3 regions of the Cytobacillus sp. FSL R7-0696 genome follow, and region 2 is predicted to be linked to each of the others. Evidence: riboswitches for the same ligand, from Rfam matches in the RefSeq annotation. Region 2 holds a riboswitch; each other region holds the start of a gene.
The links. Region 2 has a riboswitch for S-adenosylmethionine ahead of metK (methionine adenosyltransferase). Riboswitches for the same ligand answer to the same signal wherever they lie in the genome.

Region 1 (10,775 bases), 300 kb from region 2:
AGGTCTTACATAATGTGAGAGCGGTTCAGCAGCACCCCAAAAGACTAACCCTATTCCCATACCCGCACTAAACAACATCGCGAACCATGATAGGGTAGAAAATTCTGGTTTAGAATCTTGTTTTCCTAACTTAATAGAACCAATGGGGCTAAAAATGAGGAATAAACAAAAAGCAACTATAATAGTTACTAATATAAGGTAATAAAAGCCAAAACTATTTGTTAAAAAAGCTTGTAAATTTGCAGTTACACTTTCAAACAAATCTGGAACTGCTACACCTAAAATAACAAAAATAAAAACAATAAATACGGTAATCCAAAACACATTTGATACTCGCTTCATAGAATAGTCCTTTCAAATAAATTCTTGTCCACGTAATTCTAAACAATAAAGATTTGCACCTTATTCTTTCTTAGTTTGAGACAAATTTTTTTATTTATTCTTTGTTTAAAAGAATACGCACCGTTCGACAAATTTCTTACAAATATTTACCCAACTAAAACAGATTTAAACATCTTTTTAACTAGAAATACTTATATCCTTTTCAGGTAGGTATAATCTGCTCTATATACAAGCTTAACATTGATAGAACATAAAAAACACTTTTTAAGCCATTCTCTGAAAGCAAAAAAAGTGCTGAATTTTCTCAATATTGATCCATACAACTTGTGTCAATAACCCACGGTTCCCCTGTAGTCATATCAATCATCTTAATATGACCTGTAGTAAGTGGATAGGTCGGTAAATATGTTAATGTGTATTGATGCTTCTCTATATTCTTTCCCCAGCTTAATTCCATAAAAAGCTTTTCCTTAATCATTTCTGTTGCAACTTTAAATGTAAGGCTTGCGACAAATGATACATGTGAGAAATCTTGGAGGACATCACTATCTACATCTACATACTTCACCAAACCTGTATCGTCTATTTGAATATGAACAAAAGCATCAGCTACTTGAACGCCTCTTTCTTGTCGAATAAACGTAAAATCGTATATGCCGTTTGCGGGTTTTTGACTTATAACATGATCGTCTAATTGTTGCAGTTTAAAATAATCATGAGGGTTATCACAAACTGCTTGTAACACTGATGTAGCAGTTAAAAGCGCCACTTTCGAATTAACAGGTCTAGAAGCAAACGTTTCAGAATCATCTAAGCCCATTAATTTAAGCAGTCTTCCATCCGCATTGAATACAAATTTTATCGCACCAGGGATGTCTAATTCATCATCTAATAAATCTTCCTCACTCACCCGTAAGGATTCTTTAGGTAACTTACTCCACACCTCTAGTCTACCACTTTTCTTTTTTGCTTCAGCTACAAGCATATGGTCTTCCGTCATTCCCGCCAAAGTATAAATATCTATAAATTCGGCTAAATGGGGTAAGGATGTCACCAGCGTTTTGCCTACACCAAACGAATCCGAGGTAAGCACCCCCCCATTTGTGTGAACACCAAGAATAAAATCCTCCAACTGATAAACATAGTGATACTCATCATCACCATTAACAAATATGTCTTTATCATACTTTGCAATAACAGGTAGAATCCTTAAATGATTTAAATAAATCCGCTTTGCTTCTTCATTCGTAATCAGTGTTTTTGGATAGACAAGTTCAAAATCCATGCTTTCTCTTTCGACTGCACTTAAAACCCCATTACTAAGCATTGTAAAACTAATTCCAGAATGAGGGAGTTCCTTATTCAATCGCTCATCTTTGCGATTATATAAAATCATATGATATTCACCTAAGTCAATATATGCTGACAAATATAACCCATGTCTGAAAGTCGAATCATAGAACCTTTCTATAAAATGCTCTGCTTGCATGATCATATCAAACTTACTCATTTCCCCTGGAATTTCATCTAGTTCATCCGTATAAATGAAAAACTCTGCCACACCTAATTCATCCATACGAACCGAGCCAATTGACTCTCCCCAATCTTCCAACAGGATATCATACACATTTTCTTCAAATTCCATCTGCTCCATAACTAAATCATCTGGGTTGATTCCTTTAAAATAGGTTTTTAGTTGTTCCATTATTAAGTGATTCAAAGCAGCTGTTCTCCTTTAGTTATGATTTAATTAACGTGCAGGAAGTGAAATTTTAACATTAGATCGTTTCTATTTAAAGGTTCTCTTTAATTCTTCCCATAATAATGACATCTATAAAATTAGAAAAGCGCAGGGCGTCCGGAGCTAGACAAAGCCTCGTTAAACATTTCATATAACGCCAACGCCCTTATATTATCTGCACATACATCTAACTCTAATCTGATGAGCCCTAACTCTTCATCGGCAAGCTTTACTATTCGCTCAAGAAGCGTCTTACCAATCCCTCTTCCTTGTACTTCTTCATTAATAGAGATGGACACATTACCGCTATATCTCAACTTTCCACTTCTCTCTTCTAAGGAAGCTACCCCTCGAACATGACCGTTATATTCTGCAACAAATACATGGTCTTCTTTTGTAAGTCCTTCAATATAATCTTCAATATCTTTTAATCTCCCCGATGATAAGGCCATTGTCTGTTCGATAATAGCATCTTGCCTATGCATTTCATGAATATCTCTTGCATCATTTATATGTATCGGTCTAATCTTTATTTCTTCCCCCATGTAAAAACTCCTTTTTTTTGTCAAACTGTTCTGAATGAAAACTTATAAACTAAGACTACCACTTTTTTTAGTTTGAAAAATATTGCTTTACCTATTTACGAATGAACAGTATAAAAAGTTTCTTACCATTGCACTGACATAATCACTACGATACAAAATATATATGAAAGGAGGCATCGAGATATTTTATGAGCATCTAAAGGAGGGTAATTTGAATATGCTTGCTTTGTTCAGTCTTTTTTTAGTTGTCGGCTACAGTTTCTTTTTCTTTATTAGTGCCGTTAGAAAAAACAAAGAAATAGCTACCCAATATTCTAAATGTATTCCCATGGTGGTTGGTATGACGAGTAGCTTAACAATCGGTTTGATTATATCTGTGTGGTTACCAGAAATGGCTAAAGCAACTGTATTATCTATTCTCATTAGCGCTGTCATTGCCATTTTTATAGGACTACCGTTTAAAACAAACGGACTCGTTGAAGCTCAAGCGTCAAGTCTCATGGGAAGTATGATGGGGGCAATGCTAGGTATTATGTTAGTACCAAGCGAAGTTACATTTATGATCATTAGCATGGATCTGATTTATTTAATTAGTATTTTTGCCATGATGCTTCTCATGCACAAAAAACATTCATTAAAGGAAGCATTGAAAAATCGACCTGTGCCCTTCTATCTAACATTCCTATTAAGCATCGCCATTATCTGCGCATCGGGAATTCATCAAGAAGCGAAGAACTCAATTCATCCGATTGAAGAAAACACCCCACAAGTAGAACACCATCACTAGTTTAAAGATTAATTTCAATTATGTTATTGACTTTTCATGTAATAGATAATATTATGAATATAATTTAATAAAGCATTTTCTCTTATAAAGAGCGGCTGAGGGACTGGCCCTGCGACGCCCGGCAACCATTCATATACCCATATGAACAGGTGCTAAATCCTGCAAAATACTATTTGGTATTTTGATATATGAGAGAGGTTACTACTATTCTAGTATATTTATGCCTCTCATGATGAGAGGCATTTTTGTTTTTATAATTACATCAAAAGAGAAACGAGGAGAAGAAATGACTGCAACAATCGTAAAAGGGGCTCCAGGATATTATTTATTAGGTTCAGGCATTCTAACAGAACTCCCCGACCTACTTAAAGATATTTCTGTTTCCAAATACCATATCATAACCGGTAAAAAAGCTTGGCAAGCCGTGCAGCCCTACTTGCCCAAGGAAGTAATAGATAACAACATTCACCTTCATTACATAGATGGTCACACTACCTTAAAAAAGGTCCATGACATCCAAGAATTATTAACAAATGATGGTGCTAATGGCGTAATTGGTATTGGTGGTGGGACAGCATTAGATATAACAAAAGCAGTTGCGATTGAAGCATCTGTTCAATCCATTCTTATACCGACAATCGCAGCTACCTGTGCCGCATGGACACCTTTAAGTGTTTATTATAATGAAGAAGGCAGCTTTACTCATTATACCGAGTTTCCTATTGCGACAACCCTCGTATTGATTGAACCGGAAATTATTGCTAAAGCGCCTATTACTTATTTAAAAGCAGGAATTGGGGATACATTAGCCAAATTTTATGAAGCTGAAGCTCTAATTGAAAGTCTTTACCATGAAAAAACACTACCTGTACCTAAACAAGTTTCGCAATTTTCAGCCAAAATTTGCCGAGATACATTGCTTAATGATGGTGAAGCAGCACTACAATCAGTAGCAAAAAACGAAACCTCACCAGCACTTATTCGAGTGATTGAAACGATTATCATGACTGGGGGTATGGTCGGTGGATTCGGCGAAAAGGCAGGACGAATCGCTGGTGCCCATTCGCTTCACAATGGACTAACCGTAGCGAATGCAGCCAAAGATTTCCTTCATGGGGAATTAGTCGCTTACGGGATTCTTGGTCAATTGGCCATTGAAGAAAAATGGACGGAAGTTGATTACCTTCTCCCGTTTTATGAGAGCTGGCAATTGCCAAGTAGTCTCTCTACTCTAAATATAGATGTGAATGACGAGCAATTAATGAAAACAATTGTGAAAAAGGCGATACGTCCAACTGAATCGATTCACTTTATGAAAAACGAGATAAGTGAACAATCTGTTTTACAAGCACTTCGATTATTAGAGAAACAAAATGAACAAAAAGGAGTTCAAACATCATGAAAAAATGGTTATTAACTGGAACATTCTTATTATCTTTAACAGGCTTAGCTGCATGTGGTAGTGATGAAGCCAGCAACTCTACAGAAGGGTTATATGACGATGAAGAATTAGTCATTGGTGTCACTGCAGGTCCACATGAGCAAATCTTAGAAAAAGTAATTGAATTAGCTAAAGAAGAAGATATCAATATTAAACCACAAGTATTTACTGATTATGTGATGCCAAATGTTGCATTAGCTGAAAAAGAGATTGACTTAAACATTTTTCAAACAGAGCCTTATTTTAATGCATTTAAAGAAGATAGAAATTTAGATTTAGTTAAATCTTTTGATACCGTGTCATTCCCGATGGGCATCTATGCACTCAATGTAAAAGATGTAGCTGAATTAAAAGACGGCGCAAAAATCGGTCTTCCGAGTGACCCAACAAATAGTGGCCGAGCTCTATTACTATTTGAAAAAGCTGGATTAATCGAATTAGATCCTGAAACAGGTATTAATTCAACAGTTCGTGATATTGAAAAAAACAATGGTAACTATGAATTTATTGAACTTGACTCTGCTCAAATCGCTCGTCAGCTAGAAGAGCTTGACGCTGCAGCTATTAACACGAACTTTGCGATTGAAGCTGGTTTTGTTCCTTCTAAAGACGCTATCTTTATCGAGCCTAAAGATTCACCTTACGTAAACCACGCTGCTGTCCGTACGGAGAATAAAGATGATGAAATTCTTGAAAAATTAGCTGATATCTACCGCAGTGAAGAAATTGAAAAGTTTGTTGAAGAGGAATTTGACGGATCAGTTATCGTCTCTTGGTAAAATGATTAAAAATGAGCGTTACGGAGGGAGCATCAAATCATGATAGAGCTTAAGAATATAACCAAAACCTTTACAGGAAAACAAGGAAGCATCCATGCATTAAAGGATGTCTCACTATCAGTGAATCAAGGCGAAATCTACGGGGTTATCGGATACAGCGGCGCTGGTAAAAGTACATTAATTCGCTGTGTGAACTTACTTGAAAAACCTGATAGTGGTTCTGTAAAAGTTAATGGGGTGGATTTAACCACGCTGACACCAGGAAAACTCCGTGAAGCAAGAAGTCATATCGGCATGATTTTTCAAGGGTTTAACTTATTAAAAACAGCAACAGTTTATGATAATATTGCTATCCCTCTTAAACTAACAGGATTAGATAAGAAAGAAGTAAAGAGCCGCGTTAATAAATATTTAGAGATTGTCGGTTTAAGTGAAAAACAAAATGCTTATCCAGCTGAGTTATCTGGTGGCCAAAAGCAAAGGGTTGCTATTGCACGTGCATTATCGCATGAACCAGAAGTATTACTCAGCGATGAAGCAACAAGCGCCTTAGATCCAGATACAACAGAGGCAATTCTTGATTTGCTCTTAAAAATCAATAAAGAATTAGGAATTACGATTCTCCTTATTACACATGAGATGAATGTTATCCAAAGGATTTGCGATTGTGTGGCCGTTATGGAAAATGGGGAAATTATTGAAGAGGGGCGAACGAAGGATATCTTTACCTCTCCTCAACACAGTACAACAAAAAGATTCGTTAATAGCTTATTTTCACATGATATCCCCGATGATCTATTAGAGGAATTAAGTGAAAGTGGCCAAGTGGCAACATTATCTTTCTTTGGTGAATCATCAGGTGATCCTGCACTTGCATTAGTAACAAAAAAATATGATATTTTCCCTAATATCTTATCTGGTAATATTACAAGATTAAAAGATGAAGCATTCGGACAGTTGCTTGTCCATTTTAAAGGCGATACAGCAGAAATTAACAAAGCCATACAATTTTTACAAGAGAAACAAGTCCATGTGGAAGGAGTGACACTCAATGAACGCCATCAACGAATTTCTTGATGCATGGGGTGCTGATTTATGGGAATCAACGATACAAACTTTCCAAATGGTTGGTATCTCTCTCGCTATTTCCATTCTGATCGGGCTACCATTAGGGATTCTTCTTGTTTTGACTAGACCAGGTAAAGCCCTAGATAATAAATTTGTATATAATGTGCTCAACATAGTAATTAACGTCATTCGTTCCGTACCTTTTATTATCTTATTATTTTTCATTCTACCGTTTACCAAGTTTATTGTCGGTACATCGATTGGTGTAAAAGGCGTAATTGTCCCACTTGTTATTTATACTGCTCCATATATTGCACGCTTAATGGAATCAGCATTACTTGAGGTTGACCGTGGGGTTGTCGAAGCCTATGAAGCAATGGGAATTAAAACAAGACATATTATATGGAATGTACTGGTTAGAGAATCTCGCTCTTCAATCGTTCTTGGACTAACGATTGCAACAATTGGATTAATTGGTGCTACTGCAATGGCAGGACTCGTTGGCGGCGGAGGACTTGGTGACTTAGCCTACCGTTATGGACATTTAAGATATGAAGTTGATGTGATGTATGTCACAGTCATTTTACTGATTATTTTAGTACAAGGATTACAGTCATTAGGGAATTTCTGGGCTGCGAAGTTAAAGAAAGATTAAAACAAAAGAGCCGAAGCGAATGTTCGGCTCTTTTCTTATTTCTGCTTGCAAATTCTTAAGAAAACTGGAGATGAAATTGTTCCTCTTAACTTTATCTCTCTTCTCTTCTTCTCTTTAATTTCTCCCCAATTGCTAAAAATGATGGGACTAAGATTGGTAGCATAAGCAAGCTCAGCATGATTAGCCCAATTATCACAACTAGCGCCACTTCGATCAGTGTAATAACACCTGAAGGGATTAATGCAGCAAAGGTTCCTCCTAAAATAATAGCGGCCGATATCACTACTCCACCTATATTTTTCGCTGCCGTTAAGATCGCATTTACTGGATTACCATCCACTTCATTAAAACGCATCATAAGAAAGATACTATAATCGACCCCAAGAGCGATAATCATAATAAAGCCAAAAAACGGCACATTCCAGGCGAGTTCACCTACGCCGAGAATAGATTGACTCATCCATTCACTAATACCTAATGAAGTATAGTAGGCTAATAGAAGTGCAGCAATAATATATAACGGCTGCATAACAGAACGGGTAATGACCATTAGAACAATGCCAATGCCAATTAACATTATTGTTGCCGTTCGAGCGAAATCTTCTGTAGCAATATTTTGTAAATCTAGATTTTGCTGTGTTTGCCCACCGATTGCATATTCAGCATCTTGTAAAATGGTTGCATTCAAGCTTGCCGGTACTTGACGATTGACTTCCTCCATTACCTTCATCGCTTCATTTGTATAAGGATTTTCTTCTAACACTATCGTCAACGTCGTCATTTTTTGATTATCTGATACATACATATCAAGTGCTTGCTGGAATTCCTCTCCTTTTAACACTTCCTCTGGAATAAAGAATTTCTCTGAAGCTTTCGAGTCACTTAAGCCACTAAGATACTTATTTGCATCCTGTAAACCTTCTCCTACTTGATTTAGTCCATCTGTACTTTCTGCTAATCCCTTTTGTAACTCCACCATTTTCTCACTTAAATCATTTAAACCTGTTTGGAGCATGGTTTGCCCCTCATTAATTTGAGCTAAACCAGACGCTAATTCACCCGTTTTTGTTGCCATTTCGTCTGATGCATTTGCACCATTTGCTAACCCTGCTTGCAATTCATTTGCGCCTGACTCTAATGCAACTAAACCGTTTTGCAGTTTTTCTAAACCAGCATCCACTTGCTCTAGTCCTGCATTCGCTTCTGCAAACTGCGTCATCGCTCCTTCATATTGCGGATGGACAGCTTCTAATTGCGCATTTAACTCCTCAACTTGTTGCTTCGCCTCCCCTGCTGTTCCTAATGCTAATTGCATATGTTCATCTGAAGCAGCTTCGGGATTTTCTTCAATATAGTTTGTTAATGATTGCTCAATTTGCGTAAATGCTAAAGTCATGCTTGTTACAGCAGTATTCATCTGCGAAAATACATTGCCTGTATTCGAAAGACCTGTTTGCAGTTCTGTATAGCCACTCAATAATGTGCCAGTTGCACCAGAAAGCTGTTCCACACTTGCCTTCACATCTGCAACCCCTTGATTTAACTCACTTGCCCCACTACTACCTGATTGAATTCCAGTTGTTAATTCATTCAGTGCCTCAACTAAGGTCGACGCTCCGTTTTTAGCATTTGTTGTTCCATCAATGAGTGTTTGCACATCTTCTAATTGATTACTATTTTGATTGGCTGATAATTCTCCTTCAGCAGAAGATAAACCATCATGTATCGATCCTACCCCTTTGTTAGCATCCCCAATCCCTTGATTTAATTGATCTGTTTGATCATTTAAATAGAGTTCTGGTATTTTTTCTCCAGCTGGTCTTGTTACAGATTGTACCTTGGATACGCCATCTACAGCTAATATTTTCTCTGTCAATTCATCTATCGCTTGCAATGACTCTTGTTGATTGAGTGATTGCTCATTTTTTATAACTAATGTTGCCGGTGCTGAGAACCCAGAAGGAAAATGGTCTTCTATCCGATTGATCCCCTGTTTTGATTCAAAAGAATCATCTACTTCAAGAAGGTCGTTATAGCTTAATTCTCCCGAGTATTTGAATACAAATGGCAAAGAGATAAGGAGGACAATAAGTAATGAGAGAAAAGGACGCATTATTGAATGTCCTGATAGAAATCCCCAAAATTTACTGTCTGCATGACCATCAAATTTCTTAGATGGCCAAAACATTTTCTTCCCTAATACGTACATGAAAAATGGATTAAATGTATACAACACTCCGACAAGGACTGCTACACCAATAGCTACTGCCGAACTAGCTTGATACAAGCTAAATTGAGCAAACATTAATACAATAAAACCAATAAATACCGCTAAACCACTATATAAAACAGTAATTCCTGCCGTACGATAGGTAACTTTCAGTGCCTCTAAAATGGATTCCTGCTTACTCAGCTCTTCTTTAAACCTCGTAAAAAGTAAAATATTATAGTCCGTACCTATTCCAAATAAAATCACTACTAAGAATACTTGCGTGAAATTTGAAAATGGGTAATTAAATGATTCTACTAAGTTGGCAATAATAGACATAGAGACGATATAGGATACACCCACAGATAATAATGAGATAAACGGTATAATCGGTGAACGGAAAACAAGAATTAATACGAGTAGGATGAATACGACGGCAATTGCCTCGGTTTTCTTAATCCCATCCTGCGTCGCCTGAACAAAGTCTTCCATGACAAGTTCGTTGCCAGTAATAGAAACCTGGAGTGAATCTGTTATGAGCTCACTTCTAAGAGAATTAGCGACTTCCTGTAATTCTCCTTGCTCTCGGTCAATAGAAATCTGCGCTAGTATGGTCGAACCATCTTCAGCTGTTAGAACCGAGGCTGCTTCTTCACCATCTAAATGCGTTGTCATCTCTTCGATGCCAAGTGTTGATTGTCTGGCTTTTAATTCTGAAAGAAGTTTATCTAATTCCTCTTTCTCCTGATTAGACATTTTCTTGCCATCTTTTGATCCTATTACTGCTATAAAATCATACGTATTTGCATTCTCATCCATTTCCTCTAACATATGTGAAGCTTCTCTACTTAAGGCATTATCTGGTATGGTTATTTGCCCCTTTTCTCTAACAAGGTCATCCATATTCGGCATCCAAAGGAAACTTAATATTGAGATAACAACCCACCCGAAAAATAATAGGGTTCTTACATTTTTAAACTTTGACACGTTCTGGCTCCTTTCTCTTTTTTATATACGGAATGAATATTCATTCCTATTTATGTTCAGCTTGAAATCAACTTTCAAGCTAGCTTAACTAGTTGGCTTTAATCGCATTCCAACAACATTCCTCTAAGTTATCCATTAAAGGAGAACTACCATCAATCGTTCCTGCCCGCACCATTTTTAATATTTGTACAATGGCACCATAAACAACACCTATCAAAGCC
Region 2 (10,775 bases):
GATGTTTCAGAGCCAACAAGAGCAATATCAATACTATCGGATAATAGCGCAGTCATCGTTTTATCGCCGCCGGCAGTCGTGGTTAACGTAACATCCAAACCTTCCTCTTTAAAAAATCCTTTTTCAATTGCAACATATTGGGGAGCATAAAAAAGAGATCTTGTGACCTCACCGATACGTATTTTTGTCACATCCTCTTTTCCACAGGCTGCAAGAGGAATGAGTAAAACAGAAATACAGAGAAGCATGAAGCCCCATTTAAGCCATTTTTTCATTTGAGAACCTCCTCATTCAATGTTTCTTAGATTTTTGCATCTAAACTATCTTATGAGGGTGAAAAATTTGTGTGATTGCCCATGTGAAATTTTTACTATATGTAAAGGAGGGAAAAGCATTGATAATCGATAAATGGCGGTTTCCATCTCCGCATCCTCAAGTGAAATTATCAATCATTACATACTTATCTAATGACCTAAAAATTAAAGGTCTATTAGCTGAACCAGAAAATAAAAACGTATCAGAAGGGTTTCTATATTTAAGAGGTGGGATTAAGAATGTCGGTAAAGTGCGCCCAAGTCGGATTGTGCAGTTTGCCCTCCAAGGTTTCATCGTATTTGCGCCTTTTTATCAGGGCAATCAAGGAGGGGAGGGAAATGAAGATTTTGCAGGTGATGATCGTTATGACGCTTTTTCAGCTTTTCAACTTTTAGCGGAACACCCTCGGGTAAAAAGGGTACATGTCTTTGGGTTTTCTAGAGGAGGTGTAATGGCGTTATTAACAGCCTTACATATGCCTGAAGCGGCGTCAGTTGTTACGTGGGGTGGTGTAAGCGATATGTTCCTCACATATGAAGAAAGAGTGGACTTGCGTAAAATGATGAAACGGGTCATCGGTGGAACGCCCCATAAATACCCAGAAAGATATGAATATCGGACGCCATTATATGAACTTAATCAACTGCAAGCAAATGTATTAATTATTCATGGGGTCTTAGATCATAATGTTTCTGTCGAGCATGCCTTCCGCTTAGAGAAGCGATTAAAAGAGTTAGGTAAACCTGTAGATACATGGTATTTTAAAGAATATACGCATTATTTTCCGCCAGCTATCAATAGACAAATTGTCCGTGATCTTGGGCGGTGGATGAAAGAACAATAAGCTTTATTGTATAGAGATTGTAAGATACAATAGTAATATAAAACTCGATGAACAAGGAGCAAAACAATTATGGGGATGCCTTTAGAATTAAATACAATGATCGTTACGAAAGGAAGAGAAGAGAGGCTAAATGAAAACCTTTTTACATTAACAAAAGAAGGATACCGCCTCTACCCACTAAATATTCCACTTGAAGTAAAGAAAACAAGAGACGGTGAAATCAGTGGAATGGGAAGTATCCAAAAGTTAGAAATGGAAAATGATTGTACGAAAATCTTTTATCAACTGATTTCGCTAAAAACTACAAATTAATTTAAAAATTGGCCCGACTGCTTTTGCAGTGTTGGGCTTATTTTGTATACAGATGTCTATTGAAACTCTGCATGAATATAAATATAAGTATTTATTAAGCAGTGACGAATTTAAATTAGAAGCTAATTTGTAGACTCATATCAAAGGGCGAATATTGGATACATACAAGCCGTCGATTGCAACTTGGTGAGATTAGCACTTACTAATCGATCCACCTGTGTTAATCGCAATTAGTAAATCGAAGCCCGTTGATGCGGTATTTTGACCCTCAAATATAAACAGTGGGTGAAGAGTGAAGTGAAATTATTGTAACAAAAAACCTTCGAGTCGGATGCTCGAAGGTTTTTTAAATTAAGCAATAGGACCGCCTTTTTCAGCGATTTCACTAGAGATATTACCGAATTTCTTGAAGTTTTCACGGAATTCATTTGCAAGTTCTTTTGCTTTTACATTATATGCATCTTGGTCTGGCCAAGTTTTGTTAGGCAATAGTACTTCATCTGGAACTCCAGTTACGTGTTGAGGGATTTCTAAACCGAATACTTGGTCAGTTACTGTCTCAACAGAATTTAGTTCGCCTTCTAGAGCAGCTTCAACCATTGCTCGTGTATAAGCAAGCTTCATACGGCTGCCTACACCATATTCGCCACCAGTCCAACCAGTGTTTACTAGGAATACTTTCGCGTTATGCTCGTCAATTTTTTTACCAAGCATTTCTGCATATTGTTGAGCTGGTAATGGTAAGAATGGTGACCCAAAACAAGTGGAGAAAGTCGCTTGTGGTGAAGTAATACCACGCTCAGTACCAGCCAGCTTAGAAGTGTATCCACTTAGGAAGTGATACATTGCTTGTTCTTTATTCAATTTAGAGATTGGAGGTAATACACCAGAAGCATCAGCTGTTAAGAAGATGATAGTGTTCGGGTGACCTGCAATACTTGGGTCAACAATATTGTCAATTGCTTGTAATTGGTAAGCCGCACGCGTGTTTTCTGTTAGCGTATTGTCCGCATAATCTGCTACGCGTGTTTCTTTGTCTAATACAACATTCTCAAGTACTGCGCCAAAACGGATGGCATCGAAAATTTGTGGTTCTTTTTCACGTGTAAGGTCGATACACTTCGCATAGCAACCACCTTCAATGTTGAATACTCCATTTGGAGACCAGCCATGCTCATCATCACCGATTAAACGACGGTTTGGATCAGCTGATAATGTTGTTTTACCAGTTCCGGAAAGGCCAAAGAATAAAGCAACATCACCTTCGCGGCCAACATTGGCTGAACAGTGCATAGGGAGAATCCCATTTTCAGGAAGCATGTAGTTCATAACAGAGAAAATAGATTTTTTCATTTCACCAGCATACTCAGTACCACCAATAAGTACAATACGGCGTTCGAATGAAACGATGATAAAAGTTTCTGAAGCTGTACCGTCAACTGCTGGGTCTGCTTTGAAATTAGGAGCTGAAATAACTGTAAATTCAGATTCGTGATCTAATAAATCTTCTTCTGTAGGACGAATAAATAATTGGTGTGCAAAAAGGTTATGCCAAGCATATTCATTAATTACTTGGATTGGCATACGGTGTTTTTTATCCGCACCAGCAAATCCTTTGAATACGAAAACTTCTTCTTTCTCTTTTAAGAAAGCAATCACCTTGTTGTATAAGTTATTGAAGACTGCTTCAGAAATTGGTTGGTTCACACTTCCCCAGTCAATTTTATCTTTAGAGCTTGCTTCTTCAACAGTATATTTGTCTTTAGGTGAACGACCTGTATACTTACCTGTTGTCGCGCGAATTGCACCAGTAGATGTAAGAACACCTTCGTTTCTGTTTAATACTTTTTCAACTAGTTGCGGAACAGATAATTGAACTTGGATGTTTTCGCCTTTTAGTAAATCATTTAACTCAGTTATCGATACAGAATTCATCTGATGAATACCTTCCTTTATATAATATTATTTAAGAGATATGCATCTCAGTCGCTATTTGTGATTATTTCTTCAAAAATAGTATAACACATTTATTCATTCAGTCTATACTATATAAATCATTTTTATATAATTAATGAAATTGTCACAAATACAGGCAGTATTCATTATAAATAGCTTTTGCAAATTTAAAAAGGATAATCAGCAAATTTATTGTAATTTTTATATATATTAAGGAAAAAGAACGGTATGATCTTAACTAAAATTATCCGTTATCAAAACTAAAGTTTATAGAGTCGGATATGACAATTTTTACATTGAATTGTTAATGAAAAACATTTGACTATATTCCATGTGTAAGTTATGATGAATCCTTGAACGGATACTCTCTTATCCCGAGCTGGTGGAGGGACAGGCCCTATGAAACCCAGCAACCTGCCAACTACATTTTCATGAGCAAAGGTGCTAACCTGATGCAAGGATTTATTACTCACTATCCTTGAACGATAAGAGTGAAAGGCGCGAATCATTTTGCTTCAACCTTTTCACTAAATCAGAGAAGAGGTTTTTTTTCATGCTTTTTAACATGATGTTGGCGAATACGAGGAGCGGCTTTTGGAATGTACTATTTATGTATGGGGAAAAAGACCAACCATTTTATTCTCAATATTCCAAGTTAGCGCATAGGTTATTAAGGGTATGAGATAAACATTGGCCCATAAATAATGAAGATTCAAATAAGGGAATGAGTTCCGTATCAAAAATAAAGACTATAATAAAGTCTTATTGATTCGATAAATAAGGAGGAAGTCAGATGTCAACAAAACGTAGATTGTTTACTTCTGAATCAGTAACTGAAGGTCATCCGGATAAGATCAGTGACCAAATATCTGATGCAATATTAGATGCTATTTTATCACAGGACCCAAATGCGAGGGTTGCTGCGGAAACGTCTGTTACTACAGGTCTTGTATTGGTTGCAGGAGAAATCACTACATCCACATATGTAGATATTCCAAAAATCGTTCGTGAAACCATTAAGGAAATTGGTTATACACGTGCAAAATATGGCTTTGACTCTGAAACATGTGCTGTATTAACTTCTATCGATGAGCAGTCAGCAGATATTGCTATGGGTGTAGACCAAGCATTAGAAGCGCGTGAAGGACAGATGACTGATGCAGAAATTGAAGCCATTGGTGCTGGAGATCAAGGTTTAATGTTTGGCTTTGCATGTAATGAAACAAAAGAGCTTATGCCATTACCTATTTCATTAGCGCATAAACTTTCTCGCCGTTTAGCTGAAGTAAGAAAAGAGGAAATCTTACCTTACCTTCGCCCAGATGGTAAAACACAAGTAACAGTAGAATATGATGAAAACAACAAACCTGTACGTATTGATACAATTGTTATCTCTACGCAGCACCATCCAGAGATCAGTTTAGAGCAAATTCAACGCAATTTAAAAGAGCATGTAATTAACCCAGTAGTTCCTACTGAATTAATTGATGAAAACACAAAATACTTCATTAACCCAACAGGTCGTTTCGTTATTGGTGGACCTCAAGGTGATGCTGGCTTAACTGGTAGAAAAATTATCGTTGACACATACGGTGGTTATGCACGTCACGGTGGTGGTGCATTCTCTGGTAAGGATGCAACGAAAGTTGACCGTTCAGCTGCTTATGCAGCTCGCTATGTAGCAAAGAATATTGTTGCTGCTGGACTAGCTGACAAAGCAGAAGTACAATTAGCATATGCAATTGGTGTTGCTCAGCCGGTATCCATCAGTATTGATACATTTGGAACTGGAGCAGTATCTGAGGATGTTTTAGTTGAAGTTGTTAGAAACAATTTTGACCTCCGTCCTGCTGGCATTATCAAAATGCTTGATTTACGCCGTCCGATTTACAAGCAAACAGCTGCTTATGGACATTTTGGCCGTACAGATATTGATTTACCTTGGGAGCGCACAGATAAAGCGGAAGAATTGCGTAAGGAAGCTTTAAAATAAATTAGAAAAGTTATGGCTGTAGAAAACTCCTTTAATGAGTTTTCTACAGTTTTTTTATGTGGGAAAGGGGCTATCATTAAATTTTAATAGACCTACAATTGAGGCGAAGGGATTAGCTCGTATATCAAGAAGTGGAATGGTCAAATATAGCGGCGCAAAAGTGATTCGCTCATACATCAGAAGTGAAAAGGACCGAAGATAGTAGAGCAATAGTCGTTTTTTTAGATATTACATTAGCAAAATAAATATAATATTTTAGACTACCGATATTTTACAGAAATCCTTAAGAAAACGATTTCATAAAAATTTAAAATGAATGTCATCTTTTCGTCTTAAATTGTGGGTAAGGAATAAACAACCTTAAGTATATGAAGAAGAAAACATGAACATACTGCCTAGCATAAATCATTCCATTTTTTTTTTCGAAAGGTGAAACTTTTTAAAATAACTTATCGTCTATACAAGGTATGGGAAAAAATACAAACTAGATGAAATAAAAAGTAGGTGACGTACATAATGTGTGGTTTTATTGGTTGTATACATGATCAAGCACAAAAAGTACAAGAAGCAGATAAACAATTTGAGAATATGAATAACATTATTACTCATCGTGGACCAGATGATTCAGGATATTATCGTGCAGACCATATCCAATTTGGTTTCCGTCGATTAAGTATTATAGACATTGAAAGTGGTCATCAACCACTCACTTATGATAATGGTAAATATTGGATTATTTTCAATGGAGAAGTTTATAACTATGTTGAACTACGTGAGGAATTAATCAATAAAGGACTAACTTTTGAAACTAATTCGGATACTGAAGTGATTATTGCTTTATACAGTTATTACAAAGAGAAGGCGGCAGAAAAACTGAGAGGTATGTTTTCCTTCGTTATTTGGGATAAAGAAAAACAAGAAGTTTTTGGAGCGAGAGACCCTTTTGGAATCAAACCATTCTATTATTTTGAAGATGGTGAGACAACTTATTTTGCCTCTGAAAAGAAAAGTATTCTGCTGGCATTGAAAAACGATATCATTAATTATGATGCTTTGCAGTATTATATGACTTATCAATTTGTACCTGAACCGATGACTATGTCAGTGGGTATAAAGAAACTTGAGCCAGGTCATTATTTCAAGAAGAAAATCGGTGGCTCAATGCATATCCAGCGTTATTGGAAAGCACATTTCCAACCTGTACAAAAAGAAGAATCTCAGTTTATTAAAGAGATTCAAGATGTTTTAACTGACTCAGTTAAAATGCATATGCGCAGTGATGTACCTGTAGGTTCGTTTTTATCGGGCGGGATTGATTCTTCTATTATTGCATCCATAGCAAAACAGTTTCACCCCAATATTAAAACGTTTTCAGTAGGTTTTGAAAGAGACGGTTTTAGTGAAGTGGATGTGGCTAAAGAAACAGCCGAAAAACTAGGTGTTGAAAATATAAGCTATATCATCTCTCCAGAAGAATATATGCAAGAAGTACCTAAAATTATGTGGCACACGGATGATCCATTAGCGGACCCTGCTTGCGTTCCACTTTACTTTGTCGCAAGGGAAGCAAGAAAACATGTAACGGTGGTATTATCAGGCGAAGGTGCTGATGAATTGTTTGGTGGATATAATATTTATCGTGAACCACAGGACTTAGAAATTTTTAATAAAATGCCTTCAGCAGGAAGAAAGTTATTGCGTACCCTTTCTCGAATCATGCCAGAGGGGATGAGGGGTAAGAGCTTTATTGAACGAGGAACGACGCCAATGGAAGAACGCTACATTGGCAATGCGAAAATGTTCTTAGAACATGAAAAAAGAGAATTATTGCAGGTTTATAATGAGAAGAATGATTTTAAAGATATTACCCGTCCATTATATGCAGAAAGTGCAGCCTATGATGCGGTTAATCAAATGCAGTATATTGATATTCATACTTGGATGCGCGGAGATATTCTTTTAAAAGCAGATAAAATGACGATGGCACATTCATTAGAATTGAGGGTACCATTCCTTGATAAAGAGGTCTTTAATGTGGCTTCAACCATCCCAACTCATTTAAAAACGTCTCATCAAACAACGAAATATATCCTTCGTAAGGCAGCGGAAGGTATTGTGCCAGAACATGTGTTGAATCGTAAAAAGCTAGGCTTCCCGGTCCCTATCCGTCATTGGTTAAAAGATGAGATGTATGATTGGGCGAAAACGTTAATTAAAGAAAGTCATACAGACTATTTAATTAATAAAGAGTATGTAGTAAATTTACTCGAATTGCATGCACAAGGAAAAGCAGATTATAGTAGGAAAATCTGGACGGTACTTATGTTTATTGTGTGGCATGATGTTTTTATTGAAAAGAAATATGATTTCGAAAAGCAATTTATCTCAGCAACAACAGCACACCTTTAAGTCAACAACTGTGAAAAAGAAAGAAAACCCGGACTCAGTTCGGGTTTTCTTGTTGTTAAAGTAAAAAATGCTAAATGTCTTAACTGCACTTTACTATTTTTAATTTAAATAAGTAATTGCCTGCCTGCCCATTTGTTCCCAACCCGCCTGGAACTCTTTGATAGGTGCTTTCTTATTTTTTATATTAGAGAAGGGGTCATTAAAGTATATATATTGCTCATCGTATCCAGTCACTAAAACGGAATGTTCTTTATACGTAATGTCAATCACTCCGCTTGGTGTGTGCCATGTCTGAAAATAAGCATCAGGCAGTTCATTGTATTTCGTATTAATGATCACCCAGACAGGCTTCTCATTAGAGAGATGTGTTTTGATTGACGAAAAGTCATCACCAGTAAAATCATGAATCTTCTCTGGTAAATAGTTTTCTGCCAGCTCTTTAATAGGCGTATGGTAAACACCGAGACCTCGATTGTTAAAAGAGTACATATCACCAATAAAACCGTCATTGGGGTGACCATAATAAATCTTGCCATCTTTTTTTTCAAAGGTTGCAGGGTTTTTCTTAATTTCTTTAGCTAAAGTCATTTTATCCACAGTTACGCCTGCGTGGTTGAGTAACATCGCAAGGCTTGTAACCTCACATCCGCGAGGGAGTTCTGGAAATTGTGATATGACCGGAATGTCTAATAATACTTTTTGTTTTATTTTTACGATAAATTCTTCATTGTTTGTTCCTTCCGCCCATTTGTTCTCTCGGAAAAGGGCAGCATCAGCGTGTTCCGTTGTTGCTTTCGGAGAAGGAAGAAGGAAAATTAAAATAAGAAGAGGGATAAGCAGTTGTTTAGCACCATTTTTTAGCAGTTTAATAAATAAATAAGCTAACAAAATCAATGCCAATCCAATAATAAATTTCAACAATTACACCACCTAAAAAATGTCTTCCACTTATTATCGGCGATTGAGCAAAATTTATCAGAAGTTATTGCCTTTCTTTTTTAAGTGCTTTGTAATACTGCCCTTTCTCAGCATATTCTCGTACAATCCGTTCCATATCCTTTATATCATCATCATTTAATTCACGGACTACTTTTGCTGGACGACCAAATGCTAAAGTGTTGGGAGGGATGATTTTACCTTGAGGAACAAGACTACCTGCTCCGATAAATGCACCTTCACCAATTTCTGCTCCATCTAAGACGATGGAACCCATGCCAATTAATGCTTTTTTTCTTATTTTACAACTATGTAAGATAACTTGGTGTCCAATTGTTACTTCATCTTCCAGAATGAGTGGGTTATTAGGGCTTTGGTGAAGAACTGAATTGTCTTGTATATTCACTCTTTTTCCAATATATGTGGGTGCAACATCACCGCGGATGACTGTATTGAACCAAACGCTTGATTCTTCGCCAATTTCTACATCACCCGTAATAGTTGTATAATCAGCAATAAATACATCATCAGCAATTTTGGGTTGTTTGTTATGAAAAGGATAAATCATTGTTATCATAGCTCCTTTTTACCTTAGTCAATTTAGAATGACTGTTTTCTAGCCATTCTGTTCTTTTTTAATATTATATCATGGAGAAATCATGAGAAATCGTGAAGATTTTTAAAAGGTAGGATATAATAAAGGGTAACAAACTTGAACGAAACAGAATTGTTTTTAGGAGGATCAGACGATGTGGAAATGGGAAGCTGAGGGTGAGGCAAAAGGTGTGATTGTGATGGTTCATGGGGCAATGGAACATCACGGCAGGTATGGTTGGTTAATAGAAATGTGGAGAGTATCAGGATTTCACGTTGTTATGGGTGACCTTCCGGGTCAAGGAATGACGACTAGATCACGAAGAGGGCATATTGATTCTTTTCAAGAGTATCTTATTGAGGTAAAGGATTGGATACAAGCTGCTTACACCTTTGATTTACCTGTTTTTCTTTTAGGTCATAGTATGGGTGGTTTAATAACAATACGCTTGTTACAAGAAGAAAGATTAAAGCTTGCGGGCGTTATTCTTTCATCTCCATGTTTAGGGCTTATGAAAAATCCACCAAAGCTACTCGAGATTGCGTCGTATCCTTTAAATAAAATTGCTCCTACATTGAGAGTTAATTCGGGGTTAACTATTGATATGGCAACAAGGAATGCTGATGTAAGAGAAATGGATGTAAATGACACACTGTATATTACCAAAGTGTCTGTACGATGGTTTCGTGAACTACACCAAACAATCAATCTGGCATTTGAAGATATAAAAAAGGTGCAAGATGTTCCTTTACTGGTTATGCAAGGTGGAGATGACAAGATTGTTAATAAAGTTCCTGTTAAACAATGGTTCAATAAAGCCCCGTTTACTGAGAAACGTTTTAAAGAATGGCCAAAATGCTATCATGAAATCTTTAATGAGCCGGAGAGGGAAGATGTATTTGATTACGCAAAGGATTTTGTAATGAGTAGTTTGCGGTCTATTGGGTATATCGTTTAGTAAAGAGTAAAGGGAGTCCATGTAATGAATGTTCCAACAATGCCGATCAGCTTAATGACAAATGCATATAAAAAAGTGATGCCTGCTGTGAATGAGGAGTTAAACAAATGGCGCAAATTGGCGGAATCAATCCCCAATGATGAATTAAAGTCACAAGCACTTTCTAGCATAAAAGATAAAACCTTTCACTGTGAGGGTGGGGCCATCATGTCACTTTTGGCCGTTGATGACTATCGTCAAGTCATAACGTTTATTGTTGCCTATCAAACCATTAGTGATTACTTAGATAATCTATGTGATAGAAGTACATCGATGGACCCAAAAGATTTTACGGCAATACATGAAGCGATGCGTCACTCATTGTTAATCGATGAGCAGTTACCTAAGGTGAACTATTATCGTTATCGGGATGACCAGGATGATGGTGGGTATCTGTTAGCATTAGTGATGACTTGCC
Region 3 (10,775 bases), 2.6 Mb from region 2:
GTAAACGCCTTTACCAACAGTACCATAGCCAAGTAAAGCGATATTAATCGTCAAACCTTTTACCTCCCATTACATCATATTACTGTACTTTTTGACTAAGTTTGGCAAGCTCTCTTGCCTTTAATTCTCTGCGCAATATTTTGCCACTGATTTTTGTTTTAGGAAGTTCTGTGACAATTTCCATTTCTCGTGGGGCAGAATGAGCAGCTAATCTTGTTTTTACAAACTTTCTAATCTCTTCAAGTAAGACATCACTGCCTGTATATCCTTTTCTTAGGACAATAAAGGCTTTGACGATTTCACCTCTTAATGCATCTGGTTTACCAATAACTCCAGCTTCTGCTACAGCAGGGTGTTCAATGAGCTTACTTTCAACCTCAAAAGGTCCGATTCTCTCCCCGGAAGAATTGATCATATCATCACTTCTACCTTGGAAGAATATATAGCCATCCTCATCTTGAACAGCCAGATCTCCTGATACATACCAACCTTCAAAAGGAAAATATGACTGGTATTTCTCCTCATTCTTCCATACTTCTTTCATGATTCCTGGCCATGGTGCTTTAATTGCTAAGTGACCAATCGACCCTCTTGATTGTTCGACTCCATCATCATCGAGGATAGCGATGCTTATACCAGGAAATGGTCGACCCATTGATCCGGGTTTAATTACTTCTGAAGGTAAATTGACAATTAATTGTGCCCCTGTTTCAGTCATCCACCATGTATCATGTATTCTTTTCCCTAACGTTTCTTTTCCCCAATAAATGACCTCAGGATTTAACGGCTCACCCACACTTAATAAATGTCTTAAGTTGGATAAATCATAATCATTTGGTAGATCATTTCCTTCTGCCATTAACATTCTGTATGCTGTCGGTGCACTATACCATACAGATACTCCAGTTGTTTCTAATGTATGATACCAACCCTTTGCATCAAATCGGCCACCATTAACGACAATTGTCGCTCTATTCAACCAAGGTGTAAAAATGCCATACACAGTTCCCGTAACCCAACCTGGATGTGCGGTACACCAATACACATCATCATCTTTTAAATCCAGTACCCATTTCCCTGTTTGATATTGATGAACCATCGCTCTATGAGCATGAATAATTCCTTTTGGCTTTCCCGTTGAACCGCTTGTATAGTGGATGTTTAAACCATGCTCAAGATCAACCCACGTCGTGATATCTTCTTCCTTTACTGTTTTCTCTAATTCTTTGATGAGAGAAATTTCCTTTTCACCTAATAATTGTACGTCATCCGCATCAGTAAGAAATATCTTCTCTAAACAAGGTAGTTCGTTTTTGGGTACTCTATTAAGTAAGTCAGTATCCGTAATCAAAAACCTTCCATCACAATCAGAGATTCGATCTTTTACTGCTTCCTCCATAAATGCTTCAAAAAGAGGACCCGCAATTGCGCCGAGTTTAATGGTGGCAATCATTGTAAAATAACAATCGGGGTGTTTAGGTAGAAAAATAAAAACGAAATCACCTTTTTTCACCCCTTGGTTCCTTAAAACGGTGGCGATATGATCTGTTTTTTCTTTAATCTCTGCGAATGTGTATGTCTCTTCATATGCACCATTCACATAATGCAATCCTATTTTGTTTCCATAACCGTCAACCACATGTTTATCAATACATTCATGAGCCATATTGACTAGACCTGATTGGCTCCAGCTAAACTGTTGTTTAACCTCATCCCATGAAATATTTTGACATGCCTCTTCATAGTTCGTTAAGTTGTAATCTCCTTCAATGGGGGCAAGCTGTTGCCGCTCTATCACTGTCATAAGTCATTAGCTCCTTTATTTTTAGATTGCTTTCGAATGAGATAAATCTAATAATTGCAAAATCTCATCTTTTAGTACAGCAAGATCTTTATCTACTCTTGATCTTGGTTTTGATTTATCAATTTTTATTTCTTGATATAATTCTCCCGGCTGTCCCCTAAGAATAATAATGCGATCGGCTAAATATAATGCTTCATCAATATCGTGCGTTACTAAGAGGATAGTTGATTGATAGGTTTGCCAGAGATTCAGTAATAAATCTTGTAATTGCATTTTTGTAAAAGCATCTAATGCACTAAACGGTTCATCTAAAAGTAATATTTCTGGTGAGGTAACGAGAGCTCTGGCAATGGCCACCCTTTGCGCCATCCCGCCAGATAAATCTTTCGGGTAATGGTTTTCAAACCCTACTAGCCCAACGGCTTTAATATATTGCGCTATTTTACTTTGAACTTTTTTTTGTAGACCGAATCCAATATTGTCATAAACTTTTAACCAAGGCATCAGTCTAGGTTCCTGAAAAATCATCCCGATTTTCTTATGAACATCATGGACAGTTTCGCCATCTATTACAACCTGACCATCATATTGTTTATCCAAGCCGGATAATACACGTAAGAGCGTACTTTTACCGCAACCACTTGTTCCTAAAATCCCAATGACTTCACCCTGTTCTACCTTCAAGTCAATATTTTTGAATCCCGTTGTTCCATTTGAAAAAGTTCTAGACACTCGCTCAATTGATAACAATCTTGCCACCTCCTACTTCTTGACGATCGTATCTTGCCAATGCAATGTTTTTGTCTCTAAACCTTTTAAAATGGCATCTGTTATTTTTCCTAATATGGCAAATAAGACGATACTAGAAATAATTAATTCCGGTGCATAAGTGTTTTGGCCATAAACAAGCAAGTAACCAATACCTGTAGAAGCTCCCATTAATTCAGCTGCAACAACGAACATCCAACCAAGTCCCAATCCGCTTCTCAGCCCTACTAAAAAAGATGGCAAAGCTGCTGGTAATATAATCTTCGAAATTAATTGCCATGAGCTAAAATGATAGATTTTCCCCACTTCAATTAGTTTACGGTCAATTCCTTGAATGCCTGAAACGATATTTAAATAAACTGGGAAGAAAACACCGACAGCGATTAAAACCACCTTGGAAGGTTCTCCAATTCCCATCCAGAGAATAAATAAGGGCACCCATGCCAATGAAGGTATGGAACGAAAAGCTTGAATTAGTGGATCTAATAAACTTTCGACTGTGGAAAAGTAGCCAACAGCGGCGCCAATAATTAATGCTGCAACAGTGCCAAATAAAAAACCAAGCACAAGGCGATATAATGTAATGCTCGTATGTGTCCATAAACTTCCATCTGTCGTCATTGTCATAAGTGATTGCAAAATGATTGATGGAGCCGGGAGTAAATGAGGAGGGAACACACCGATCCGACTCAAGTACTCCCATGCAAGAATAAGTAAGATTGGCACGATACTTCCAAGTAACACCCTTTGAATACTAGGATTAATTTTTCTATGCTTCTCCTTACCCTCATTTACTTTTGGGATCGCTATGACTTCCTTCATATTCATTCTCCTTTACCAACCCTACTGAATGACCTCTGTTGAGAAATCTGGGTTTATTAATTCATCAACCACTTTACCTACGTCATCACTCTTAATAATGCCTTCTTCTTTTAAAACCTCACCAGCCGCATTTAATGCTTCTATTTGCACTTCACCAGGAATTGGCTCATTAAAGTCATTTCTCTCTAATTCTTTTTTCGCTACCTCAAGGGTGATTTGTGCTTCTTCTGCCAGTATCTCTGCCGCTTCTTCAGGATTTTCTAATACCCACGTACGAGCTTTTTCATAAAGCTCAATTACTTCTTTTACTTGTTCAGGATATTTCTCAGCAAATTCGCTTCTCACATTTAATGTGCCATACGTGTTAAAGTCGATATTTCGATAAATAAATTCTGTGCCTGCTTCAAGTTCTAATTTAGCCATATGTGGATCTAAACCAGCCCAAGCGTCTACTTGCCCTGTTGTTAATGCCGTTCCACCGTCAGCGTGTTGCAAGTTAACGATTTCTACATCCGTTGATGTCAATCCGGCTTCATTTAAAGAGCGCAGTAAAAAGATATATGGATCTGTTCCAATCGTTGCTGCTACTTTCTTTCCCTTCAAGTCTTCAACCGATTTGATAGCTGATCCTTTCGGTGCAACTAATGCCGTCCATTCTGGTTTTGAGTATATATAGACTGATTCAATTGGAGCACCATTTGCTTTTGCAATTAATGCCGCTGCACCTGCAGTTGAACCAAAATCAACACTGCTGCTATTAAGAAACTCAAGTGCCTTATTACTCCCTTGACTGAGGACAAACTCAACATCAATATCATCTTCGGCAAACGCTTCTTCTGCCCAACCGAATTTCTTTAAAATGACACTTGTTGGAGAATAATGGGCATAGTCTAAAACAATTTTTTCTGGTTTTCCTTCGCCATTGCTATCATTAGTGCTGGCCTCACTATCCCCGCAAGCACTAATGAATCCAATTGATAAAACGACAATTAAAAATACGAACCATTTCTTCATTGATGACTCTCCTCAACCTCGGTTTTAAATTTCACAAGCAAAGGTTACAATAGAACCTCTTAATCTCTGTGCCTCTTTATATGTGCAGCGATTTTGTACCGCTTCAAGTCCAGCTTCTTTTGCTATTTCAACTGCTTTTGGAGAAATGACACCTTCTTGCAGCCAGAACACTTTTGGTTGGATTTCTACTGCCTCTTTCGCCACTTCTATCGCAGCTTCAGGGCTTCTAAATACTTGCACAATATCAATGGTATAAGGAATGGATTTTAAATTTGGATATGCCTGTTCACCTAATACTTCTGTTTCTCTTGGATTAACTGGCACGATTTGATAACCTAATCTTTGCATTTTTCTTGCTAAACGGTAACTTGGTCTAGCAGGATTTCCACTTAAACCAACAACAGCAATCCTTTTTGCTCTTTGCACCTCTTCGCCATCCACATCTTCTTTTAATGAGGATGATTGTAATGCCCACCGAATAACACCTTCATCATTTACTGCTGTTTCTCCTTTTTGTTCTCCCTTCGAAGAAATACCAGTCGCTTCAAAGAAGGCTTGATCTAAGTCATTGGTTAAATCTCTAACCGATTCAATCCCAACTGATAAACGTATGAGCTCCTCACTTACACCGCTTTTAATTAAATCTTCTGCACTTAACTGTTGATGTGTGGTTGAAGCCGGATGAATAATGAGTGACTTCGCATCCCCTACATTGGCTACATGAGACCACAATGCAATGGTATCTATTACTTTCTTACCTGCATCTCGACCACCTTTAATACCGAAGTTCACAATGGAACCGAAGCCAGTGTTTAAATATTTCTTCGCGAGTTCATGCGCTGGATGCTCTGCTAAACCTGGATATGCGACCCAATCGACAGCTGGATGGGCGTTTAAGAAATGAGCTATCTTCGCTGCATTTTCCGTATGTTTCTCTATACGTAAATGGAGTGTTTCCAATCCTTGGAGTAAAAGAAATGCACTATGTGGGCTTAATGATGACCCAAAATCGCGCAGCAACTGAACACGAAGCTTTGTACTGAAAGCGAGAGTACCAAACTCATTCGCATAAACAATACCGTTATAACTTGGGTCTGGCTGAGTAAAACCAGGAAACTTATCATGATTCCAATTAAATCGTCCGCCATCAACTACAAGTCCACCAATTGTTGTTCCATGACCTCCAATCCATTTTGTTGCCGAGTGAATGACAATATCTGCACCCCATTGGATTGGTTTGCAAAGATAAGGTGAAGCGAAAGTATTATCAATAATAAGAGGAATATCATTTTCATGAGCAATATTTGCAACTGCCTCTACATCTAGGACATGAAGACTTGGGTTCCCAATAATCTCTCCATATAAAGCCTTAGTTTTTGGCGTAATCGCTTTACGGTAATTCTCAGGGTCAGAACCATCAACAAAATGAACTTTAATCCCATATTTCGGAAGTGTTATAGCAAAAAGATTATATGTTCCACCATAAAGGTTCGAAGCTGCAACAATCTCATCACCCGCTTGGGCAATATTCATAATCGAAAGAGCTATAGCTGCCATTCCAGATGAAGTCGCTACTGCCGCTACCCCATCTTCTAATAAAGCAATACGTTTTTCTAATACATCTACCGTTGGATTACCGATTCGTGAATAGATATTTCCCGTCTCATCCAATGAAAATAGGCTTTGCGCATGATCTGTATTATGAAAAACATATGAACTCGTTTGATAAATAGGAACTGCACGAGATCCCGTTGTCGGGTCTGGTGATTGACCTCCATGTAATAAAATCGTCTCATCATCATAAGTGTTAAATTGATTCGTCATTATATACTCTCCTCTACTTTTTAGTCGGATAATTAAAATAAATAACCCCCTCTTCATAAGAAGAGGGGGTTGCCTCATCTTATCTTCCAGACATTCACTGCCTGCAGGATTTAGCACCTTTTCAAGCATTTGCTTGAAGGTTGCCGGACTTCATAGGGCCTGATCCCTCCGTCACTCTCGATAAGAAATATTTTATTTTTTAAAGCGTTAATACTTTAATTACAAATAGAATTATATCCAAAAAACAAATTGTCGTCAATATAAAATCTGAATATATTTTATATTCCAATAAAATATTGGCTCTATCACATAAAAAGCCCTTCCACCAAGAAGGGCAGAAGGGCTTTGAATTCACACGCTCACCTTCTCCTTATCTTTGGATAATATCCTCTGAAATTGGCACCATACAAAAGATTGCTGGTTGCCGAGGCTTCACTGGGTCAGTCCCTCCGCCTCTCTGGATAAGAAGTTCTATTTATTTGTTTAACATCATATACCCTTTTATAGGGAATCGTCAATAACATTTTGAAAATTTATTTATTTTCATCCTGGATAAGTGTCAAAAAATGATACAGTATCTTAGCTGTTAACCCCCATATCACATGACCTTTATAAGTATAAAAAATTTCTTGCATCCTTCGCGTTTGCCATTTATATTTTTCCCCATTAGGAATGAGATGATAAGGGAAGCTACTATTAGGCTCTGGCTTCATCTCAATATAATGAATTGATGGTCCCTCTTTCAAAAAATAAGTAAGTGGTACTGTGAAAATTTGATCCACTTCCTCTGGATTTAGCTTAAGATCACTGATGCTCTCTATTGTGCCTACAAACGGATAAATCACTGTATCATAAGGTGTCACTACATAATCAAGTTCTGAAAAAACAGAGACTTCTCCAATTGGGATACCTAACTCTTCACTGGTCTCCCTTTTTGCCGTCTCAATCAAATCCACATCGTCTTGATCCATTTTCCCCCCAGGAAAGCAAATTTCCCCTGGCTGTCTTCTCATAGATAAAGACCGTACTTCAAACAAAATATGTATTTCTCCATCTTTTTCTATTAGGGGAAGAAGAACAGCGAATTTAACCAATCTAGAGCTACCCAATATATCTGATTGACGATGCTGTATCTCTGATCTTATTTCTTCCAAATCCATGTTAATTACCTCCAAACCACACGACTTAAATCTTTATTTCTCTTTCTGCAATCTATCAATCATCCCCATTGTGCAGACATTTAAATCTAAGCCTATTAGCTTCTTATCCTCTGCACTAAGTTCAACATCGTGCGCTGTTAATAAATAATGTTTTACTTGTTCCAACAATTCCGATTGTATGGCTTCCTGCATTTTTATTATGTCATTTCCTTGGAGAAAAACGTCATCTGCAACTGAAGTAAATATAGGTAACCAATAACGAATTTGTGTAAAAACATCCTTTGGTTCAGGGCCCTCACCATAATGCCCAAAAAAGATATGTTGTGGTTGAAGTGATTCGATTTTTTCAACAGAAGATAACATCGCCTCTGGATCAAACTGATTAGGAGAAGTCGATGGCAGGACTAATGGATATCCTTTTCTTGCTATGCCAGGATAAAATACGCCAATTGTATCGCCAGTAAAGAAGCCATTACTTTTCGAATCATGGATTGAAAAGTGGTGCTTTGCATGGCCAGGGGTATCATAGAAAGTTAACAAACGTCCACCGATATCCAATGATTGTCCCTCTTCCATCGCGACTAACCTCTTCTCATCAATTGGCACAATCGGATTAAATAGTTGATCAAACTCATCGCCATATACCATTCTAGCACCAGCAATTAATTTACTAGGGTCAGCTAAATGCCGTTTACCTCTTGGATGAACATATACTTTTGCTTCTGGACATTGTTCTAAGAACAAACCAGTTCCACCAGCATGGTCTAAATGTACATGGGTGACAATAATATGCTTGATATCTTCTAGGTTAATGTTCAATTCTTGCAACCCTTCTATAAGGTGAGGAATCGAAGGACTAGCGCTTGTTTCAATCACTGTTAATTCTTCAGCACCTAATATATACGCCCCCGTACGCTCAGGTGTTTGTAAATCCATTAAATCAATCAGTTGAATATCATTACCTAAATCTTGAATTTTGTGCAAAGGAAACCCCTCCATATTACTCTTTATGAAAATTATGACATAAGTAGATGAAGAGAGCTACTTAAAAGAATTACAGATAAAAGTGCTCAAATCTACCTAGTGCTTAGTCAGTTGAGCAAAAAAAAACACAGCATCAATCGCTGTGATATAACTAAAAAGCTCGATTGCTTTGTTCTCATCATTTTTCAAAACCTGCCTCCGAAACGCTCGTAAGTAAGCTATTACACTTCAGAACTTAGTTGCGAACCTTTCAAAACAGGCTCTCATTACGCTAACTTTTCCTTCTGTTCTTGTTCTTTAAAAAAGCCTTTCATCGCATGGAATACATCAGCCTTCTGCTTTAAAATATAATAACGGAACAAATCATTTTTTATATTTTTGTATGCTGACATTAAAGTAGAATGGCGGTTATATTGGTTTAACTGTATACCCTATATCCAAAATAAAAAGCACAGCGTATGTAAGTAGTGTCCCCACACTCTTACATCGTCCGCCTACTCACGATAGGCAAACATTTGCTGTACCTTTAGATGTATTTTATTACATTCCAGGTCCCATAGCAACGGTTTGTCTGATGATGGCCGTTGCTTTTTTGTATTCAAAGGAGCCAGGGAAATGAAAAACCGTATTGATGTAATTGCACAAGAAGAATCATATAGTAACCTTGCGTCATTTAATGATATAGAACTAATGAACAAGGCAGTACGTAAATATAGAGACGTCATAACTGTGTCTGTTAAGCGAGCTGACGTACAGAAGAGACTAATTGCTTTATTAGAGATTTTAAAACGTCATAGCTGCAAGCAAATTGGCGTGAGCTATATGTCTAAAAATACGATTGCCAAAAAGTTAGAATTATCCTATAAGACTGTACAAAGATTAATGAAAAAGTTAGTTGACTTGGGCATGATCCGCCAGGTAGAAATGAAGCGTAAAAAGAACATGTTACAAACTGCTAATGCAGTTATTATTTTGCCTATAAAAGAAGAAGTGACCAACAAGCAACCTGCTAAAAAGTCCAAGAAGTGTCCTACCATTAAAACAACTTCTAGTTCTTTAAAACAACTTATTAATAATACTAAACGTAATAACAGCGTTAAGTTGTCATCTGCAAATTTTATTGCTCATTGGGTACCAAAAAGCTTCGCTGAGTTAACAAGGTACTTTTATTCTGAAGCTAAAGCTATTGAAGAATTTTGGAAAGTAGTTAAACAATGTAATAGAGTAGTAGACCATATGAACGGTTTAAGAGCCTTTACTGAAGATCAAGAGCTTGAAATTGGTGTACAAGCATTTAAGGAATTTGTAATGAAAATAAAGTCTGGTGCAAAAATGATTAAAGGGGAATTTGCTTATTTTAACGGCATTGTTAATAATCTTATGGATAAGCTTTATTTTGATGACGCATTTATGTCTCGTTAAAGGTTAGTATCTCTACTGGCATCTTAGTACATAATTTCTCAAACTCGTGTTTCCGTTGATCACTTAAAGTAAAAATGCTTAATTTAGGCATCAGCCCAAAATGCTTGCCGATTTCTTGCCACATCTCTCGATACTTATTTATCTTTTTACGGTTGTCTTGCATAGACCTGGTGTTATCTATCTCGATTAAATAAACATACCCATTACGGCTAAATACAGCGTCAGGGATAAGTGTTTGCTTGTTAACCACAGTTAATCCTTTTATCTGAATTCCAAAACTATATTCTGGCTCTTGTGATGTCTCAATAATATATTCCCTTTTCCAATCCAGAGGGCAATTAAAATGGACATAAGCCTGGTTGCACAAAAGCATGTGGTCAAACAAGACAGACTTTTTAACTTCCTTATCAGAGCCAATTAAATTACGGCCATCTTTATTGAGATACACTATTTTTTGATTAGAGCGTACAACATGAAGATACTCTTCTAACTGATTAATTAACCTACAGGTATGACGATATGATCCAGGTTGTAATATATCATGAAGTTGCTTAACTGTTACTGCACCTAATTTATCAATTGTCATCAGAATCTTTTCTTGCTTGTTGAAGTTCATGCAGAAAACCTCCTATTTGTATGTCATTGATATAAGGGCATTGAATCTCATGTGATTGGGCTAATTTATAAATGGCCCTGCCTGGTATCGGTTCTAATTCTTCAGCGCCTTTTTCATCAAGGATTACACGACTACCTACCATATCTGGCATCCGAAACGCAACACGTGCCATCATGTTCATTTTTATGCTCATGCTGACTGATTCCTTTGAAGGGTATTGAGTGGCCAAGATTAATCGAAAGCCTAATCCCCCACCAATACGTGCAATTTCACTGAGATATATTTGTGCGAGTTCGGCATGCTTTTTAAATTCTTTAGGTACTAATTTGGGTGAAAGTTCTGCTGATTCATCCACAATAAT

Region 1: another riboswitch for S-adenosylmethionine. It lies ahead of MKX29_RS12855 (iron-containing alcohol dehydrogenase family protein); the one in region 2 lies ahead of metK (methionine adenosyltransferase).
Region 3: another riboswitch for S-adenosylmethionine. It lies ahead of MKX29_RS01110 (PLP-dependent aspartate aminotransferase family protein); the one in region 2 lies ahead of metK (methionine adenosyltransferase).

The regions. Positions count from the first base shown of each region.
Region 1 is NZ_JBBOWA010000001.1:2,505,114-2,515,888, reverse strand. It holds gene MKX29_RS12875 (glycine betaine uptake BCCT transporter) at 1-342, opposite strand, end outside; gene MKX29_RS12870 (hypothetical protein) at 647-2,062, opposite strand; gene MKX29_RS12865 (GNAT family N-acetyltransferase) at 2,182-2,628, opposite strand; gene MKX29_RS12860 (hypothetical protein) at 2,840-3,415, shown strand; SAM riboswitch class I at 3,495-3,610, shown strand; gene MKX29_RS12855 (iron-containing alcohol dehydrogenase family protein) at 3,702-4,817, shown strand; gene MKX29_RS12850 (MetQ/NlpA family ABC transporter substrate-binding protein) at 4,814-5,635, shown strand; gene MKX29_RS12845 (methionine ABC transporter ATP-binding protein) at 5,675-6,712, shown strand; gene MKX29_RS12840 (methionine ABC transporter permease) at 6,687-7,358, shown strand; gene MKX29_RS12835 (MMPL family transporter) at 7,450-10,554, opposite strand; gene MKX29_RS12830 (TetR/AcrR family transcriptional regulator) at 10,643-10,775, opposite strand, start outside.
Region 2 is NZ_JBBOWA010000001.1:2,803,178-2,813,952, forward strand. It holds gene MKX29_RS14675 (ABC transporter substrate-binding protein) at 1-275, opposite strand, end outside; gene MKX29_RS14680 (alpha/beta hydrolase family protein) at 395-1,159, shown strand; gene MKX29_RS14685 (DUF2584 domain-containing protein) at 1,229-1,471, shown strand; gene pckA (phosphoenolpyruvate carboxykinase (ATP)) at 1,823-3,406, opposite strand; SAM riboswitch class I at 3,794-3,919, shown strand; gene metK (methionine adenosyltransferase) at 4,221-5,420, shown strand; gene asnB (asparagine synthase (glutamine-hydrolyzing)) at 5,937-7,829, shown strand; gene MKX29_RS14705 (C39 family peptidase) at 7,929-8,747, opposite strand; gene MKX29_RS14710 (gamma carbonic anhydrase) at 8,812-9,333, opposite strand; gene MKX29_RS14715 (alpha/beta hydrolase) at 9,515-10,318, shown strand; gene MKX29_RS14720 (tetraprenyl-beta-curcumene synthase family protein) at 10,343-10,775, shown strand, end outside.
Region 3 is NZ_JBBOWA010000001.1:222,646-233,420, forward strand. It holds gene MKX29_RS01085 (homoserine dehydrogenase) at 1-54, opposite strand, end outside; gene acsA (acetate--CoA ligase) at 80-1,804, opposite strand; gene MKX29_RS01095 (ABC transporter ATP-binding protein) at 1,826-2,554, opposite strand; gene MKX29_RS01100 (ABC transporter permease) at 2,567-3,394, opposite strand; gene MKX29_RS01105 (aliphatic sulfonate ABC transporter substrate-binding protein) at 3,416-4,408, opposite strand; gene MKX29_RS01110 (PLP-dependent aspartate aminotransferase family protein) at 4,433-6,232, opposite strand; SAM riboswitch class I at 6,309-6,419, opposite strand; SAM riboswitch class I at 6,600-6,700, opposite strand; gene MKX29_RS01115 (NUDIX hydrolase) at 6,766-7,392, opposite strand; gene MKX29_RS01120 (MBL fold metallo-hydrolase) at 7,426-8,376, opposite strand; partial or broken gene MKX29_RS01125 (sporulation protein YhbH) at 8,643-8,801, opposite strand; gene MKX29_RS01130 (helix-turn-helix domain-containing protein) at 8,992-9,798, shown strand; gene MKX29_RS01135 (replication-relaxation family protein) at 9,785-10,414, opposite strand; gene MKX29_RS01140 (FtsK/SpoIIIE domain-containing protein) at 10,374-10,775, opposite strand, start outside.